Regions from separate parts of the Cohnella sp. genome, predicted to be linked through region 3. Evidence: riboswitches for the same ligand, from Rfam matches in the RefSeq annotation. Region 3 holds a riboswitch; each other region holds the start of a gene.
The links. A riboswitch is a leader RNA that binds a small molecule or an ion and turns the genes downstream of it on or off. The one in region 3 is predicted to bind cyclic di-GMP.
Positions count from the first base shown of each region.

Region 1: it holds a riboswitch for cyclic di-GMP, as region 3 does, so the genes downstream of both, ACESLM_RS26280 (flagellar assembly protein A) here and ACESLM_RS01175 (transglutaminase-like domain-containing protein) in region 3, are expected to answer to the same signal.
Region 2: it holds a riboswitch for cyclic di-GMP, as region 3 does, so the genes downstream of both, ACESLM_RS26455 (PilZ domain-containing protein) here and ACESLM_RS01175 (transglutaminase-like domain-containing protein) in region 3, are expected to answer to the same signal.

Region 1 covers NZ_JBEPYQ010000109.1:6,016-12,511, forward strand. The annotation lists gene ACESLM_RS26270 (LysR family transcriptional regulator) at 151-1,038, opposite strand; gene ACESLM_RS26275 (branched-chain amino acid aminotransferase) at 1,159-2,229, shown strand; cyclic di-GMP riboswitch class I at 2,351-2,439, shown strand; gene ACESLM_RS26280 (flagellar assembly protein A) at 2,502-4,391, shown strand; gene ACESLM_RS26285 (HD-GYP domain-containing protein) at 4,417-5,418, shown strand; gene ACESLM_RS26290 (class I SAM-dependent methyltransferase) at 5,411-6,100, opposite strand; gene ACESLM_RS26295 (MerR family transcriptional regulator) at 6,103-6,496, opposite strand, start outside.
Region 2 covers NZ_JBEPYQ010000110.1:13,347-19,842, forward strand. The annotation lists gene ACESLM_RS26440 (cupredoxin domain-containing protein) at 64-519, shown strand; gene ACESLM_RS26445 (dehydrogenase) at 580-891, shown strand; gene ACESLM_RS26450 (hypothetical protein) at 968-1,333, opposite strand; gene ACESLM_RS26455 (PilZ domain-containing protein) at 1,463-2,158, opposite strand; cyclic di-GMP riboswitch class I at 2,263-2,349, opposite strand; gene ACESLM_RS26460 (histidine kinase N-terminal 7TM domain-containing diguanylate cyclase) at 2,434-4,089, opposite strand; gene ACESLM_RS26465 (class I SAM-dependent methyltransferase) at 4,267-5,457, opposite strand; gene ACESLM_RS26470 (DUF6483 family protein) at 5,454-6,116, opposite strand; gene ACESLM_RS26475 (alpha/beta fold hydrolase) at 6,109-6,496, opposite strand, start outside.
Region 3 covers NZ_JBEPYQ010000002.1:97,692-104,187, forward strand. The annotation lists gene ACESLM_RS01165 (NAD-dependent epimerase/dehydratase family protein) at 1-659, opposite strand, end outside; gene ACESLM_RS01170 (class D sortase) at 1,056-1,748, shown strand; gene ACESLM_RS01175 (transglutaminase-like domain-containing protein) at 1,837-2,652, opposite strand; cyclic di-GMP riboswitch class I at 2,667-2,752, opposite strand; cyclic di-GMP riboswitch class I at 2,787-2,874, opposite strand; gene ACESLM_RS01180 (collagen binding domain-containing protein) at 3,009-6,496, opposite strand, start outside.

The sequences.
Region 1 (6,496 bases), on a different contig from region 3:
TACCCGGCAGACCGTTCTGGTCCCGGGTATCCTTTCTTCGACAATTCAGAAGTATAAAATCCGCTATCCTTATCTGAATCGTCTCCGACAAATCGCATTCACCGTCCAGAGGACGCCGAAGGCGTTTTTGCTTGCGCCGGCGGGTCAGCTTTACTCTACCAGCATGTCCATCAGATGCCGGGCGCTCTTGGAGAGATGGCGGTCCCGCAGCCAGACGACGCCGATGTCGCTGTGGAAACGCGCATCCTCGATCTCGATTAGAGTGATGCTCGGAGGCTCGAACGAGTTCATGACCGACTTGGGCAGAATCGCCGCTCCGATTCCCGCCGCGACGAGCGAGATGGCGATGGCAACGCTGGAGCATTCGCTGACGATTCTGGGCTCCAGGCCGAGCTGCTTGAATTGATGGAACACCTGGTTGTGCATCCCGGTCGTCCGGTCCGTCTTCAAGGTGAGAAAAGGAAAGCGGGCCAGCTCCGCCATCGTCATCGCCCGTCTGTCCGGCGGGCGCCATTCGGTCGGAAGCAAGGCGACGAAAGGATCGGACGGCAGGGGGAGGGCGGAATAGTGCTGCGACTGAAAGTCGGATTGGAACGGGAGGCGAGTGACGATGAATTCGAGATCGCGGTTTTCCAGCAGTTCCCCGAGCAAGAAATGGTCTCCCTCCTGAATCTTGAAGGTAACCTGCGGATACTTCTCCGTGAATCTGCGAAGGACGGGGGGCAGGAGCGAGACGCAGGAGACGACCGCCCCGATCGACAGGACGCCCTGCACGCCCTCTCCCAGCTCCTGGACGTAGGTGATCGTATCTTCGAATTGCTTCATCAGGGCAAGCGCGCGGTCACGCAGCATTTCTCCGGCTTGGGTGAGCTGCAGCCGCTTGCCGTTGCGGTCGAACAGGACGACGCCGAGCTCCTGCTCAATGAGCTTGAGCTGGCGGCTGAGCGGGGGCTGCTCCATATTGAGCTGCTTGGCCGCACGGGTAATCTGACCTTCGTGCGCAATCGCGAGAAAATAACGAAGCTGACGCATGTCCATGTCGAAAACCTCCATACTTTAAAGGTATGCATCACCGATAAAACAGATATTATCAATATACATCCGCCTCTGGTATCATTCAAATATAAAGCGCGTTCAATCAAGGAGGAATATTCGGATATGGCTCATGCAATCCCGGTAGAACGGACGACCGCACCCAAGGAGAAGCCGGAAGCTTCGACGCTCGTCTTCGGCAAGCATTTCACGGATCATATGTTCATCATGGAGTACGACGCCGGACAAGGATGGCACGATCCCCGCATCGTCCCTTACCAGCCGATCTCGCTCGACCCGGCCGCGAAGGTGTTCCACTACGGCCAGACCGTATTCGAAGGCATGAAAGCCTATAAGACGCCGGACGGCCCGGTGCTGCTGTTCCGGCCCTTCAAAAACCTGCAGAGGCTCAATCGCTCCAATGCCCGCCTCAGCATCCCGCTGATCGACGAAGATTTGGCGATGGCCGCGCTGAAGGAGCTTCTCAAGGTCGACGAGGACTGGATCCCGACCGACGAAGGCACATCGCTGTACATTCGTCCGTTCGTCATCTCGACTCAGGCGACGCTGGGCGTAAATCCGTCGGAGAGCTACTACTTCATGATCATTCTGTCCCCCGTAGGCTCGTATTACGCGGAGGGCATTAATCCGGTCACCATCTATGTGGAGTCGGAATACGTGCGCGCGGTGACGGGCGGGATAGGCAACGCCAAGACCGGCGGCAACTACGCGGCGGGGCTCAAGGCGCAGGAGGAGGCGTCCGGCAAGGGCTATTCCCAAGTGCTGTGGCTGGACGGCGTTCACCGCAAATACATTGAAGAAGTCGGCAGCATGAACGTCTTCTTCAAAATCGCCGGCAAGGTCGTCACGCCCGCGCTGAACGGAAGCATTCTCGACGGCGTCACGCGGGATTCCGTCATTCAGGTGCTGAAGCATTGGGACATCGAGGTCGAGGAGAGGACGGTCTCCATCGACGAGCTGGTCGAGGCTTACCGCAAGGGTACGCTGGAGGAAGCGTTCGGCACCGGAACGGCCGCCGTCATCTCCCCGATCGGAGAGCTGAACTGGCAGGGAGACAAGCTGACGCTGAACGGGGGACGCACGGGCCCGCTGTCTTCCAGGGTGTACGACTTTATGACCGGCATCCAGAGAGGGGCGGTCGAAGATCCGTTCGGCTGGGTCGTAAAGCTGGATTAGCCGGCGCGCGATAAATCTCTTGAAATTGTTGCGACTATAGACTTATAATTGATATCGATGCGTGACGTAAATAGGTAACGATATTCAATTATTCTAGTCATATATACATCGAGGAGACGCATACACGAAAAGGCAAACCCTTCGAAAGAGGGGGACGCAAAGCTATGGGCCTAAAGAACTCTCCAGTTCAATGGCTGCCAGGCCGCCGAATGGAGCGTTAGGACACCATCCCATTCGGGAGGTGTCTTTTTTGTTGTCGAGAGGTGCTGAGCTTGAAGAAACAAATATCCGAAGCCGAGCTGAAAAGACTGATCCACCAGCTGGATATCGGCAGCGAGGGCGAGGACGAGGGGGAAGACGCCTCGGCCGAGCTCCGCGAGCGGGACGAGAACGGACAGCTCGCCAAGCAGGACGGAACGATCCGGATTCGCAATCAGCAAATCCACGTTCAGGATCCGACCGCCGGAGGAGAATACGCCGTCATCTATCCGATGAGCCCGGTCAGACTGTTCGTCAACGAGCAGGAAGTCGTCTGGGAGGCCCCGGTGCGGGCTTCGGACCGGATTGCCTGGAAGGCGGAAGAGCAGCCGTTGTTCCAGATAACGATTTCGGAGGACAAGCTGCTCGCGCACCTGCGGCTGTTCGCGACGGAACGCTATGCGGCAAGGCTCGTCGACGCCGGACCCGACCCGAGAGTAATCGTGCGCGCGGAGGACGATGAGAGCATCGTGCTGAAGACGGTGCAGCTCGCCGATGTGGTGGAGAAGCTCGAGGAGATGTCGATCAAGTCCCGAATCGAATTCGCCGCCATTCAGCGGGAGCTGCTGGAGCCTACCTACGAGCCGATCGTCGTGGCCAGCGGCAAGGCGCCGGCGGACGGCGAGGACGCCAGACTCGAAATCTACTTCGACCAGCAAGTGCGCAGCGAGTTCTTCGAAGTGGACGGCGCGATCGATTTCCGCAACCATCTCCGCATTCCGACCGTGCAGAAGGGCGATCTGATGGCGAGGAAAATTCCGATGGTGGACGGAACCGCCGGATACGACGTGCTGGGTAACGTTACGCTGCCGAAGCCGCCCAAGGACCTGTTCATTCTGGCGAAGCCGAACGTGGAGCTGACGCCCGACGGAAGCGTGATTGCCAGAAAGCAGGGCAGGCCAAGAATCACGGGCGGGAAAATCAAGACGCTGGACGTCTCGACCTCGTACGTCGTCTCGGGCAACGTGGACATCTCGACCGGCAACATCGTTTTTGCCGGGGACGTGATCGTCTGCGGCGACGTCACCGACAACATGATCGTCGAATCGCTCGGTAACGTATACGTCTACGGCCACGTGTTCAATTCGACGATTACGGCGACGGGCAGCATCAACGTGCGGGGCAACGTGATTTCGAGCCGGCTCTACTCCGGTTATTTCGGCGTGTTGTTCAACCGTCTCTATCATACGTCGAAGCAATTGTGCGATTCGATAGAGAAGCTGCTCGCGGCGTCCAAGCTGCTGGAGGAGGCGCTCGAAGCGAAGCGGCAGCCGGCACGGTTCGGCCAGATCGTGCAGCTTCTGCTCGAGACGAAGATGAGGGATATTTTGCCGGCGATCAAGGAACTGCAGTCCGTCATATCGAACATTCGCAACATTCGGAAGACGGAATACGAGAAGCTGAAGGAAATCTCGGAAATCTTCACGAAACCGACGAAGCTGATCGAATCGGCGACACGGGAGTTCGTTCAAGGCTTCCTCGCCCTGCTTCAGGACACTCACGGGGAAGTTGCCCGAATGCAGGAGGAGCAGGTGGAGATCAGCATCAACCAATGCCAGGGCGGCGAGCTGAAATCCAACGGGGACATCGTCATTCATCGCGACGGGGTGCTGCTCTGCGAGCTGTTCTCCGCCCGGAACATCGTATTTCTCTCGGAACAGGCGATCTGCCGGGGCTCGCGGCTGGACGCCGGCGACAGCATCCGGGCGTCGATCGTCGGCGGACAGACCGGAGCCAACTCGGTGCTGAAGGCCAGACGCAAAGTGCAAATCCGCAAAATGTACTCGGGAAGAGTTTGTGTCGGCAAGTACTGCAAGGACGTCTTCGAGCCGATCGAGCAGACGGTCTTCGACGTTCAAGCCTTGAAGAGATATTCCGAACCGGACGACAAGCGTGCAACATAATGACAAGCAGATGGTGGGATAAAACATGCTGGCAGGTCAACTGAAGACATACGTCGGAATGAGGGTCAACCGCAATATCTACAACGGCAGCGGAACGTTGGTCGTTCCCGTCTCTCGGGTGCTTACGGATCGCGACGTCAATCTGCTTGCGAGACAGGGGATCGCCTTGAGCGAGCAGGACGTGGAAGCCGTGTCGGTCGTCCATCTGGTCGATTCGGCGGTCCGGGAAGTGCGGGAGCTGTTCGAATACGCCAAGCAGACGGACCGGATTCCGTTCGCGCGCGTCCGGGAGCAGATCGTTCCGCTCATCCTCGAGCTGAGCAATCATCCGAATTTGAATCAGATTTTTCGCTATCTGGAAGTCCATGACGAATATGTCTATCGCCATAGCGTCGCGGTGGGGATACTGTCGAAGCTGATCGGCAAAACCAAGGGGTTCGACGACGGGGAGCTGATGGAGCTCACGATCGCGGGCTTCCTTCACGATATCGGCAAATCCAGGGTGCCGGGAGCGATTCTGAACAAGCCGGGGCGGCTGACGGAAGAGGAGTTCCGCATCGTGAAAGAGCATACGGTGTTCGGCTACGAGATTCTGAAAAAGTCGGACGGCGTCCCCGAGCGCTACGCTTACGTGGCGCTGCAGCACCACGAGCGCGAGGACGGGAGCGGCTATCCGCTAGGTCTCAGGGGAGGCTCGATCGACGTGTTCAGCAAGATCGTCGCCGTAGCCGACGTGTTTCACGCGATGATGTCCAAGCGGGTATACAAGAGTCCTCTCCCGCTCTTCCAGGTGCTGAAGGAACTGGCGGACAATGTCTACGGCTCTCTCGAGCCGGGGATCACCATAGCCTTCCTCAAGCGGATCATGGACATGCTGATCGGCAACCGGGCCGTGCTGACGGACGGGCGCGAAGGCAGAATCGTCATGGTGAACGCGGGCGATCCCGTTCGCCCCGTCGTCGAGGTGGACGGGCAATATATCGATCTGAGCGCGGAGCGTTCGATCGAGCTGGACAGAATCATCTAGGTTTTAGCCACCAGATACCCGCGCATTCGGGCAGGCGGGAGAGCTTGTCGGCCGCGACCCGGTCGGCGAGTTCGTCCCCGAAGAAGAAGCGGGTCAGCCGCTCGGCCTGATCGGCGTCGTCGAATTCGTAGTCGGTCCGAATCCAGCGATGGGAGAAGCCGTACGTATCCGTCAGCTTGCGATAGTAGGGTAGCAGAAACTCCGGCGGAGACGGCGTTTCGTATCCGGTGCCCATCGTCTCGAAGAGGATGATCGTGCCTCCCGGACGAAGGACGCGCTTGATCTCGCCGATGACCTGCTCCAGGTTTCGCTCCCAATCGGGAACGTTGACGCTGGCGAGGTAGCAGACGCTCCAGCCCGCGACGATCAGATCGGCGCTGCCGCCCTGCAGCGGAAGCTCGCGGTGGTCGGCGACCCGGACCGACCAATTGTCGAGGCCGGCAGCCCGCAGCCTTTCTGCCGTAATGTCCAGCATCGCTTCCGCGGCATCCAGGGCGACCAGAGAGTTGGCCGCCGGGGCGAGGGCGGCCGACAACCTCCCGGTTCCGGCTCCAATGTCGACGACGTCCAGTCCCCTGAGGGGGACGATTTCTTCGATAACGGACAGCAAGTCGGGCTGCCGGGCGATCATTTCGTGATATTGCGCGGCTTCTTCGCGATAAATGGCCTCATGATTCGGCATAGCTATTTTTCCTCCTTATAGGCGATTAGGACGTGCAGGCGCTCGTTCAGAGAGTGGAGATCGGCGGTATACCCGTGTTTCGCGAACCAACGGGACAGGGCGCGGGCGGAAGGATAACCGGAGCGGGCTTGGGCGTTCTCCTCGGCGTCCATCAGGTCGGCGACGGCAATGCGCCCCGACGGCTTGAGCACCCGGTCCATCTCTTCCAGGGCGAGCCGCTGCTGATCTCCGGCCAGATGGTGGAACGCGAAGCTGGAGACGACGAAGTCGAACTGCTCCCGCACATACGGAAGCGCGAGGAAGTTGCCGAGCCTCGTCTCCATGGCCGGATGCTTCGCCTGGCACAGCCGGAGCATCTCGCGGGACTGATCGACGCCTGACATGGCGCATCCGCAT
Region 2 (6,496 bases), on a different contig from region 3:
TGAGAGGACGGGCCTACGCATAGACTTCGATTAGGTGGACAAAGTTGAAGAGGAGAGAGCGGAATGAATAAAATCGTCATTCTTAACCGTAAGAAAATCCAGCTGTACGCGGTCATCGCGGCCGTCGTTATTCTGGCCGGCGCCTATATCGGCTGGCAGCAATCGAAACCCGCCTTGGCTCCTGCGGGCGGCGTAGCGACCAAGCAAGTCCTGCATCTGACGACGGGCGAATTCACGGCTCAAGGAGACAACGGCAAGAAGCTGGAAACGTACCTGTTCTACCCGGGCACGGTCGTCGCCAAAAAAGGCGTCCCCGTCGAGCTCCGGATTACCGGCATCAACGGCCAGTCCCATCCGTTCGTAATCGAAGGCCTCGACATCAAGGGCAACATCAGCAAAGGCAAGACGACCGTCGTCAGCTTCACCCCGAAGGAAGCCGGCATCTACTCCATCGTCTGCCAGACGCACGCCGATCCGAAAACCGGCGGGCCGATGGTCGGCTATCTCGTTATTCAGTAACTCGCGGTGACCTCCCCTTCCTCCCCCGCATAGGGTATGGAAGAGAGGCAGGTGTACCCGATGAAAATGTTCCAGGAAAAGCACTCCTCCCCGCTGCCTACGCCGCGCGGCATTCGCCGGGCATGCTCGAACGAGCTGTACCGGACCGTCAAAAGGCTGAAGCAGCACGTCCCCGCCCCGCTCGTCCGGGAAGCCGAGGAGCTGTACTTCAAGCGGGTAATCGGCAACCTGATGTGGATCTCGGAAAACAAGAGCAATCGCAAAAAGCTGGCCGATTGGTGGGAAGAGGAAGTCAGCGGCGACATTGCCGAGCTGTGGAACGTCGATCGGACGAAGCTGACAAAAGCTTTCCGGGAAGCGTTCGGCGGATAAAGAAATGGGTTGGGCGCCGCCGATTTCGGCTGAGCCCAACCCTGCTTCATTTCCTCGGCCCGGCCTTCCATTCCGATCAGCCGATAATCGCGAACGTCTGCACTCCTGCCGGAATCGTGCGGGTACGAAACAGAACCCCATTATTGTTAAAGACGCGCAGCGTATAGGCGACATTGGTCAAAGTGCGAATGTTATTAAAGCGAACGACTCCGAACCGGTCGAAGTTGGCCGCGTCGACCAGTTGCCCGCCGCGGAAAACCCGGGCAAAAAAGCCCGTCGTGTCGAAAGGAACGCCGGTGCTCTGCACCCATACGACCGTAAGCCGGCTAAACGTCTGGCCGCTGTTGCCGGTGCGCGCAATTTGTGCGGGAACCGTATTCGTCTTCAACACTTTGGATCGCTTGGAATCCCTTTTCGGGGGCTTCGGATAGCGAATGGCCATTAAGGATATCCCTCCTTCTTGCCGTTTACCCCCAATCTATGCCGGAGTCGCAAACGGCTAAACGGACACCCTCCCATCGCCTCGTCCATATTCGCAGATTTCCTCGAATATCCCGTATTCCGTTCTCCCTTAACGTTTCTTGCTCAGACTACGGCGCGTATTCGCGTTCTTCTGCACCTGATGGCGCAAAATAAGCGCGCGCAGAGGACGCAGCATCTCCGGTTCGAGAACGTGCATCTTGGCCCCGCAATGCATCCGGTTCTCCTGCCGCTCGCGGCGCACGATCTCCAGCTCGCAGTCGAACGAGATTCCGATCTCAACCGTCGCCCTGAGCCTCGACTTCGTCGCGAAATGCGGCGCGTCCAGACCCGAGAAACTGATCCCGGATATGCTGATATCATGAATCGTGAGGCCGTCGGAATCGCCGATCTCCCGATCCTCTCCGGAACTGCCCAGCACTCGGACGATCTGGACCTTCCCTTCGATCTCGACCCGCGGCTGTTCCCTTCTTTCCTTGAATCGCTTTTGCAGCTCGGGAGGCTGCAAGAGCGCAATCGCTCCTTCGTACTTGGCGAATACAATCGAGGACATCGATTGTATTCCCGCGGGCGAATACACGGTCATCTTTACCGTTTCCCCTAGCTCGAACTGTTCGAATTCCGGAAGCTCAACCTCGAACAATTCTCCCTCCACGTGGGTCATAACGCCCGTCGTCACGAAATTTTTCCCTTCCACGACGGTCCGGCAGTGCAACAGCACGTTTAAGGGAAGCAAATCTTTGTCCAGATCGGATAATGCGGCTCTGTTGTCTCCGGTATGCGCCATCTCCGCCCAACCACCTTCCTGACTGCTTGACTTCTATACGAAAAAAAACAGGCAACCCCTCTATGGGAGCAGCCCGTTTCGCCTGAATCATCCATGTAGGGACTATCGGCAGCCAGGCTGTCATCGTCCTCGGGACATTAGACCCTGTAGCTTTGCGTCCTTGCTTTTCAGCAAGTTTGCCTTTATCCAAATCCGTCTTCTAATGGAACGATTGTACCATATTCGGCATCTTTTCGTCATATGTTTTTTTGCCGATCCGCCGGGGCGCCAGCCCGTCAGCGAGCCATGACGACGCGGTTTCTTCCCTCGTTCTTGGCTTTGTACAGAGCGGAGTCCGCGCTGGAGAACACCTCTCGCAAATATTCCTTCGGATCGTTGAACTTCAAGCTCTCGCTGGACTCGGACAGCACGCCCATGCTGATCGTGACGCCGACCTTGTCCGCGCCGGCTTCCACCTGGTTCTCTCCGACGGCGAGCATGATTCTCTCCGCCAGCAGCTCCGCTTGCTCCCGGTTCGTATGCGGCAGGTACACGGTGAACTCTTCTCCTCCGTACCTCGCCAGAATATCCGTTCTCCGCAGCATGGAACGAACGATTTCGGCCGTGCTGCGCAGCACCTCATCGCCGACAAGATGACCGTATTTGTCGTTGATTTGCTTGAAATGGTCGATATCGAACAGGAAGATGGCGAACGGAATTTGATACCTCATGTTCAGCAGCACTTCATGCTCCAACTGCTGCATCAGATATCTCCGGTTAAAGCAGCCGGTCAACCCGTCGGTGACGGCCATCTGCTCCAGCTTCTGATTGACGCGGAACAGCTCTTCCTGGATCGTGATCAGTTCCAGATTGCGCTCGTGCAGCGCCTCGTTCTTGCGATTCATCTCCACGACCAGCTTGCGCAGCTCCGAGACGTCGTGGAAAGTAATGATCCTTCCCAGCAGCGTTTTGCGGCTGTCCAGGACGGGAGAGATTTGGATCGATACGTGTCTGCCCGACGAATCCTGAAGCGAGAACTCCATCTGCAGCTTCTCGTGGGGATGATGATTGTAGCGGTACAGAAATTCGTAGACTTCCCCCTGCACCTGCAGAGGAGCCAGGAACTTCTCCATCTCGAACGTCTCGCCTTTCGTCACCTGCACGAGAGGGGACGCCCCCCGATTCACTTCCAGCACTTTGCCGTTCTCGTCCACGACGATGACTCCGGTCGTCATATGCTCGAAAATATCCCGCTGCGCCATGCTCAAAATATCGAACATGCCGAATCGATAGATTGCGATAACGAAGCACAGATCGGAGAGCAGAATGCCCAGCGCGAGCAAGCCCGGCACGACCGGCAGCCACTCTACGAGAAGCACGTTGACGAATACGTCCAGCAGGCCGAGTCCCGTCAGCACGAACATTCCGATTAAAGCGGTTGCAAGCTGCTTGCGTTGGTTTACGGACGTTACCGACTTCAAAGCGTGGAACATATTCAACAGAGCGACGAAGAAATAGGCGAATTGGACGAGCACGAGCAGCCAAAACAAAGGACCGTAGTCCCGGTCCGTGTAGCTGTCGACCACCGGGGCCATGAACAGCCTGTTCGGGTTCCACATGGCGGCCGCGATGCACAGTGCCGCGGGAGTAATGTACAGCAGAATGCGTCCGCCCTTCAGCTGGGCCGACTTGCTCGTGAGGAAGAAGACGAAGAATAACCAGCCGGGACCAAGCATCCCCATGGCTACGAAGGATAAGTTGATAAAAAACAGCTGAACGCCCGGGAAATCCGTCAGCTTAACCGCGAACTGCCCAAGCGGCCACAGCATCATGACAAAATGAAAAGCCAAATACACTTTATGCGTCGTCGTAATTCTATTAACGGCAATCACGCCGACGAATAATAGAAAGAGCATCAGAAAAAGGATAAAATCAATCCATTGGACTCCCAAGGCATTCACCTTTTCATAAAGGGGCTTGAATAAAAAAATGCGGCAGGCATGTTTGATTTTACCATATCGCCGCTTTTTCCGACAACCGAATATCCACCGAAAGCCTTTATTTTATATATTTTTTATATATTTTCAAGGACTTTTTTACTTATTTTTATGAGACTTTAGTCGTATTACTTAAATTTTCCTGTCCATAAACGGAGAAACGGACAAAAAGTCCCGAAAACGCTCGTATTCGGAACGGAGATTTTCGACGTCTTGCTTGCCGCGGGCTTTGACCGCTCGGATCAGCAAATTTTTCGGCGTGTGCTCCAGATCGATGAACTCGAGCAGCTGCGTGCGGTAGCCGGCAAGCTCCAGCAAATTCGCCCGGATCGCGTCCGTCGCGAGCGCCGCGAACCGCTCCTTCAGAATGCCATGCTTCAGCAAAGGCTGCAGCACCGGCTGGGAAATTTGGCGGAACAGCTCGTGCTGGCAGCAGGGAACGGACAGAATGACGCTGGCCCCCCACCCGATCGCCTTCAGCAGCGCGGCGTCCGTTGCCGTGTCGCAGGCATGCAGGGTAACGACCATATCGACCGACTCCCGCTCCTCGAAATCCGAGATGTCCCCTACGGCGAACGTCAGATCGCTCCAGCCGAGCTCGGAGGCGAGCTTGGCGCAATCCGCGATAACGTCCTTCTTCAGGTCCAGCCCGAAGATGCGGACGGACATCCCCAGCTTGATCGCCAAATAGTGATAGAGCGCGAAGGTCAAATACGATTTTCCGCAGCCGAAGTCCACGATGTGCAGCGGCTTGTCCTTGGGCAGCTCGGGCGCCGCGTCGGCCACCATCTCGAGAAAACGGTTGATCTGCCGGAATTTATCGTACTTCGCTTTGACGATTCTGCCTTCAGCCGTCATAACGCCTAGAGCGATCAGGAACGGAACCGGCTCTCCCTCCGGAAGAACGTACCGCTTGTCCCGATTGTGCGGCTGGGGAACTGCTTTCACTTTCGCGCCTTTTCCCCCTTCGTCCGGAGACTTCGCCTTGGAGATCAGCGTCAGCTCGCCCTTCTTGTTCGCGAGCGCCTGAATGTCGGCTTCCGTAGTTTGGATCAGCGCCTGCTTGTAGCCGTTCATCTCGGCCGCCAGCTTGTCCGCCAACTCGTCCGCACTCACGTTTTCGTGAAACGCCTTGTTTTCCGCAAGCCGTTCGAACTGATAGCGCAGTCCGTTTTTGAGTTGAACGGGCCTTACGGTCGCTTTGCGGGCGATCGTCCCGTCCTTGCGCCTGGGGGAACTGAATACCGCCTGCACCAGACGTTCCCCTTCCGCGACCTTCTCCAGCAGCGCCAGCCACTCCTCTTGCCCGACTTTCCCGCTCACGACACCTTCTCCTTCATCAACGCCGCCCACTGTCGGCGTCCTTCTTCCAGCTCTTCCCGCGCCAAGCCTCCGGCTTCAAGAACGTCGTCCGCGCAAGCCGCCAGCCGCTCGTAGAAACCGTCGCCTTCCGCCTTCGTCACGGCTTGTGCGTCCGCAAGCTCGTAGAGCTCGTTTTCCGCCTCCGCCATTCTGCCCTCCGCTTCATGCCATCGCCACATCGCTCTTCTCGTTTCCGCATCGAGCTCATAGGGCTCCAACGCCTTCAGCAGCTCCGACACTCTGGCGCGAACGTCCCAACCGTCGATCTCCATGCCGTGGCGCAGCATGAACAGGCTTAACCGGAGAGCCTTAGCGTATCTCGGCACGCTCTCCCCCGTCTCCCCCAGATCGTGCAGCAAATCCGCCTCCTGCTGCAAGAACGCCGCAACGACGGCGACCGATTCCGCATTCGGGCTTCCCGTCACCGAGAGCATCGACAGCAGATCGTCGTCGCTCAGCCCCATCGCCAGCCGCGAACGCAATCTTAACTCCCGGCCGAGAAACTCGTCGATCAGATCGAGCGCCTCCCTCTGCTTTTGCTGTTGCCTTAGTCCCGCCGCTTTGCCCAGCATAAGGCCGGCTTGCGTTAACAGACGAATCAAATAATCCCTCTCAAACACCGTCAATCCCCCGATTCCGCTTCAAAAACTCCCCGATGCGCGCGGCCGTCGCCCGCGGATCTTCCATCATCCCCATATGGCCGACGCCTTCCAGCGTAATCGCCGTCACGTTGTCCCCGGATACCGGGAATCTTTTCTCGGGCGGCACGACCTCGTCCGACTGCCCCGCAAGCAGCAGAATCGGCAGATTCAGCCGCTCCAGGACGGACACGCGATCGGGTCTCGCCCTCATTCCGAGCGCGCAGCCCATAGCTCCTTCCGCGGACGTTCCGTAGCCGATTTCCTTCGCCTTCGCGACCAACTCCGGCCTGCTCTCCCGATGGTTTGGGGCAAACAGCTTCGGTACGAGGCCGTCGACGAACGAGGCGACCCCTTGCGAG
Region 3 (6,496 bases):
TACAGCGCGTCGGCCAAATCCTCGACATAGATGAAATCCCTTGTTTGCTCGCCGTCGCCAAACACCTGCAAGGGCTTGCCTTGCAGCATGTTGTTTATAAAGATCGAGATGACCCCGCCCTCGCCTCCGGAATTTTGCCGGGGTCCGTACACATTGGAGAAACGAAAGCCGATTGTCGACAAGCCGTACAGCCCCTGCCATTTTTCCGCGTAGAGCTCGTTGACGTATTTGCTTATCCCGTAAGGCGCAATCGGGTCCGCGCTTTTCGTTTCCTGATGCGGCAAAGCTTCGCTGAGACCGTATACGGCGGCCGATGACGCGTAAATAAACCGCTTAACCCCGTACTTGACCGATAGGTCCAGCATATTGACCGTCCCCAGCACATTGGAGTCTGTATCAAGTTGGGGATTGACAACGGATTTGCTGACGCTGATCTGGGCCGCGAGATGCACAACGGTATCAAAACGATACGCCCGGAAGATCTCTTCGCATTTGGGATCTGTCACATCCAGCGTATAACCGCGATGCTTGATTTGTACATTCGCTTTATTTCCGGTCGACAGGTTGTCGATGATAAATACTTCGTAGCCTTCCTTGAAAAACCGGTCCGCGACATGGGAGCCAATGAACCCATAACCACCCGTTATTAACACTTTCATTCCATCATCACTTCCTGAATAAGAAAAATTTTATCCTAATTTGTAGCCAAATTATCTTAACAGAGACCACATTTTGGATGCCAGCTATACGAAAAGTATCATAACATGTCTAAACTTGCCAGTCGACACATTTATTGTTGTTGAATGGCTGAATTAATTTCGACATTCCATTCAAACTAGCATAATAGCATGAAGCGCTAAACAATTTCTGAACAATCACGATCTGCTCCCCCGGAGCAGGCAATTGGTAGATGCCTCTTTCAGTGCCCTTGAAGCGAACTATACACTTGGTGCATAACGTTTGAACCCGCCATTTTGTACAGTTTTTGTTCAGTACGATAGTTTATTATTTCAGCTTGAAGGTATTACGTATAGTTAAAGGCAGATGGTAAATCTATGAAACTAACCGGAACAACCGTCACGAAAATCGCTTCCTACGTTTTGATCGCCGCCGGACTTACAGTGCTGGCCTTTCCATTCGTTCGCGAGTATGTTCAAGACCGAGAGCAGCAGCGAATATTGCAAGAGTTGGAGCAATCTTTGTCATCCGGCGATCTCGTTCGCTCGTACAATATTCAAGCAGAATACAGCCGCCTCTCCAACGTGCTTGACGAAGGGCTAGAGCAAGCAGCAATGAAAGCGGAAGCGTCCGAATCTCCCGAGGATTCTCAAGAGTCTATGGACGACAAAACGATCGCCATCATTCAGATCGACAAAATCGATCTGAAGCTGCCGATTCTCGAAGGAGCAACCGCGAAAAACATGAAGGTCGGAGCGGGTCATATGACGGAAACTGCGCCGCTCGGGGAAATTGGCAATTCAGCTGTCGCCGCTCATCGGGCTCGTACGAAAGGCCGGATGTTCAACCGGCTTGACGAGATGGAAGTCGGCGACCGGATCGACATTCGGATGAGAAACAGCAGCGTCGCCTACCAGGTAACGGATATTAAAGTCGTCCTCCCTACCGATCTATCCGTACTGAAAAGCGATGGAGACAAAGCCGTTCTTACTTTGATTACCTGCGATCCGTTGGTGAATCCGACGCACCGGCTTATCGTTCATGCCGAGAAAATCGAGGATCAGGGATGAACCCCAGCCTGACGCGCAAGCGGTTATAGCTGTAAACACGAAAAAACGGCCAGAATCGTCAATAGATTCTGGCCGTTTCGATGTTCGATTAATAGTATTTGACTGCCGAATAATCGCTTGCCTTCTTGCCGAACGACACCTTCTTGTCGCCCTTGCTTAGCCCCGCGTCCACGGTCGTGTCCACGACGACCCATTTCCCGTTCAAGTATACCTCGTTCCAAGCATGGTACTCGTCGACCAAGTTCGTCGTGCCCATCGCCAGCTTGGCCGGAATCCCTGCGCTTCTCAGCATGGCCGCATAGAGCGTAGCGTAGCCGTAGCAGATCGCTTTGCCCGACGCCAATGTACCGTCAATGTCGGGAACATAATCCGATGTCACCTTGCGGGCCAACTCTTTATCGTAGCTTACGTTGCGAATTATATAATCGTAGATCGCTTTCGCCTTCTGTTCGTCGGTCGCAGCGAGCGCCGTCAACTCCTTGGCCTTGGCTAGCGCCTTGTCGGCGTCCTGCCAAGCGATCGCCTGCGTGGAATTCAAGTAAATGTCCGACGTCTTCGTTACGGTTACGTTGACCTTCTCCGCCAGATTCACGCGATACTTTTTGCCGGTTACGTGCTCGAGCACCGCAATCTCGTATTGCCCGTTCCCCATCTGCAGCGGCAGCCACAACGTCTGTCCGTCGGAAGAGGCGCTTAGCGTGTAAATATAACTGGCGCTCCCTTTCGATATTTTCGCTTTCGTGTCCACTGTCGGTTTGCTCGTCAACCGAATGCCGATCGTACCCTTTTCCAATTTGGAAGTGTCCAAAGTCGCTTTGCTCGTCCCTGTGCTCGCGGATGCAAGAGCAGGAATCGAGGCGAAGAGAACAAGAAACGCCAACAACAATTTTGCGGATTTAAGCATGCCATATGGCTCCTTTCGATAGCTGGCTGTCATCCTTCGAGGAAGGGAAGACCCTTTAGCTTTGCGTCGCTGCCTTTCGGCAGGTTTGCCTTTATCGTGAAGCTTGTCCAAATAAAACAAAAAAAGCCTAGTCTTTCGGTAGCTGGCTGTCATCCTTCCGGTGGAAGGGAAGACCCTCTAGCTTTGCGTCACTGTCTTTCGACAGGTTTGCCGTTATCGAGCTTGCTTTCTATGAAAATTATAGCGAAATTTCGACGAAAGCACAAGGAAAAACCTGCCAGATTGACCGGCAGGTTTAGTTTTTTTCTCTCTATGAAATTCTATCTGTCTTTATTTATCTATCTCTATCTCTCTATCTATTCTTTCTTCATTCGAAAAATACGATTGCGGTACATGATGAATGCACCTGCCGCAATGAGGGCCAGGCCGGCAAGCTGAAGCGGCAGCGGGCTTTCTTCCCCGGTTTTCGGCAATGTTTTGGTCGGAGTTTTGCCTCCGTCGTTAACCCCGCCGCGCGGAACGTCGTCCACGTCGATCTCGACGAGAATTTCCTGTTCATTGCCTTCCGAGTCGGTCACGATGATGGTAAAGGAATCTTTGCCTTTGTAGTCTTTGTCCGGCGTATACTTCCATTTGCCATCCGGCGTGATCGTTACCGTGCCGTGCTTCGGCTCTTCTCCGACTTTAACTTTGCCGCCTTTGGGAACTTCCGTTGTTCCTTCAACCGGCTTGTCGTTCGTCGTTTTCTCTTTTACTTTCTCTCCTGGCTTGCTAGGCTCCTCCGTTTCTGTCGGCTCCGTCGGTTTCGGAGTTTCGGTAGGCTCAGGAGTTTCGGTAGGTTTCGGAGACTCGGTCGGCTTCGGAGACTCAGTCGGTTTCGGCTCCTCCGTCGGCTTCGGCGTCTCCGATGGTCCCGGACCAGGCGCACAACATCCGCCCGAGCTCGGGATTCTCTCGTTTGTTTTTTCCACCAGGACCGTTGCCGTTTGCGTTGTCGTAATCTCGAATTCTACCGGATCGGTATTCAGACGATAGTCGTAAGGCGCTTGAATTTCGATCAGGCGATATTTGTTTGGTTCGAGTTCATCCAGGAACAACTCACCGTTCGCACCCGTCGTCAGCTGCGCCGGAGTCAACCCTGTCACGCGCTCATAAATCTCGTTGCCCTGAAGATCGAAGTTGAGTGTAGAACGCCACAGTTCGAACACAGCGCCGCTGAGAAGCTGCGACTTGGACGCATTATACTTCACCAGTCTGACCGAACGAATATGCTCCTTGTTCTCGATAATCAACGAAGTGTTCTCCTGATGAATCGATACTTTCGTATTTGGATTCTCGATGACGAAGCCTTCCGCTTTCGTTTCTACTATCGTGTACAAACCGTAAGGCAGGTTTGTAAACTCGACTACTCCATTAACGTCCGTCGTTTTCGTATCCACGAGTACGTTTTGGTCGTTCCACAACTCGAACTCTACATCTTTAAGCTTCAGATTATCCGGATCCTTGGCGTTCACTTTGGTGACGGTTAACTTTCCGTCGGATCCTCTCACGTTAGGATGTGTTTTCGTAACAATCTGTGTCTGATTGGCGACAATTTCAATCGGAATCGGCGTCGGGTCGAGTGTATAGAACAACGGCGCCTCCGTTTCGATCAGCGTGTAGGTGCCCGCCGGAAGATTACCTTTGCCCAATCGCCCATCTACCGTAACCAAGTTGTCGTCGATGACCGTGTTGTTGGAGTCTCTCAATTCGAACTTAGCTCCCGTAAGTTTGGCACCCGTAACCGAATCTTCCTTCACAAGCTCGAAGCCTTGGCGAATGACCTCATTGACAATCGTGATCGGTTCGACCACGAACGGCGCGGCCAAGTCATCCTGTTTGCCGATCAGTTTAATTTCTTTTCCGCCAACTGTACCATATTCAGGGTGTACGAGGTATCCGCTCGGAGCCGATACTTCCTTCAGTTTGTACGAAATTCCGGACGTGCTGTTAAGGCGGTACTTGCGCAGCGTCTCGGCTTCTCCGTTCGCGTCAGTCGTTAGTTCCTCCAGCACTTGGGTGCCAGCAGCATTCCATAACTCGAATTTCACACCCGCGATCGATTTGTTCTCGTCATCAAGCTTAACGATTTTGAGCTTGCCCGTTCCCGTTCCAGCTCCGCCGCCGGCATCCGCCATTTGTACTTTGAACCCATCCTGGTCGTTTTCTTTAACCTTCACGGTGTCGCCATGATAGGAGGCTTCGTTGCCGATCAGATCTCCGTTGAATGCATTAATGTATGATTCGTATTTGACGATGTACGCCGTGGACAGAGCTTTATGGAACGTAATCGTAAACTCGTTTTCCGTCACGGACACCGAGTAGTCCGGCTCTTCCGGATCTTTCAGTTCATCGCCTTTAGGAAAATTGCCCGAGTTGTTCGGCGGGAGATTCGTCTTGTACACCTTGATCGTGTTACCGAGCAGAATCTGGTTATCGGACAGTTTGTCTTTAAACACGGAGCCCGCCGGGATATGGGATTGGCTCGGATTCACGATAACCGTCCATTCTGCTTTGTCCGTACCAGGGAGTTGTCTGCCGGATTTGTGCAGATACTCTCCGCCATATTTCGGCGTTACCTTCGCCGACCACTTCGAGTTAAGACCCGGAATCTCTTCGTCCGTAAGCGTCGCATCGTTAGAATAAACTCCTTTGACCGGATACTCACCGCCGACGCTCGTCTTGTACTGTACGCGATAAGCTTGCTTGCCAACGTTGCCCAGCTTCAGCTCGAAGCCTTTGCCGTCACTGTCAAGCTGGAATTGGTAAGAATCAGGATCTTCTGGCGTGACAGGCTCAGGATACGTGTCGTTAGTTGTGTTGAGTTGAAGCTTATAAACCTTAATCGAATCCTCAACGTATTTCAGATTCGCAGCAGAATCTTCTGCCTTGAAACGGTCATTCACGATCGCATTTTTAAGATCGTAAAGATTGTAGTTCAAATCGATTGTCCAGAGAATCGTTTTGTCTTTGGCGTTGTATTCGCCTTTTTTGTTTCCGTTCTTCTGGGTATTCTCTTTAGCCTGAACCTCCGCCTTTTTTTCAATAGGATCCGGATTCGAGTTCGTAGGCTCTTTCCAATAAATCTTCGCCGTGTTCACGTACTTATTGCCAGCAGGCATACCCGCTGTAGGATCAAACGTTGTCTCGAACGTAATGAAGTGACGTTTGGAAGTGCTTTTCCCCGACTTTAACTGGATTGTAAATCCATTATTATAATTTCCTGGATCATTTGTCGGATTAACAACTTCATCAACAAGCTCAAATATGGACTCATCTTCAGCGATCGCGACACCATCCACCTTGACGGTATCCTTAATCAGTTTCATGTGTTGACCAAAGTACTCATCCTTGATCACGATGTCGGTCATCTCTTTTTGATCGCGGTTAACTTCAAGCTGCCATTTGATTTTCTTTTCATTGAAGTCTTCCTTGGCAACCGTCTTTCTAAAGATGACTTCCCGATACTCCCCGTTGGCCTCCTTTGTCTTGTTGCCATAGATTGTTGCAGTATTCTTGAATTTTGTATTTTTGTAGACGCGCTCCTCAGCTTTCGTCGTGTAAACGATATCGTAGGCTTGCTTGTCTACGTCGTTTATAAATTTAAGCTCGAAGCCTTTGTTATAATCTGTATCCTCCGCTTCCAGTGGCTTAACCTCATACAAATTGGGATCAATCGCCATGCTGCCGCGAGAGGCTATTCCGTCGCCGTCGATCGTCACGGGATACACTTTCAAACCTTCAATAGTGTCGCCATTATGAACGACATCGTTAACCACAACGCTCTGCTTAATTGGATTTTCGA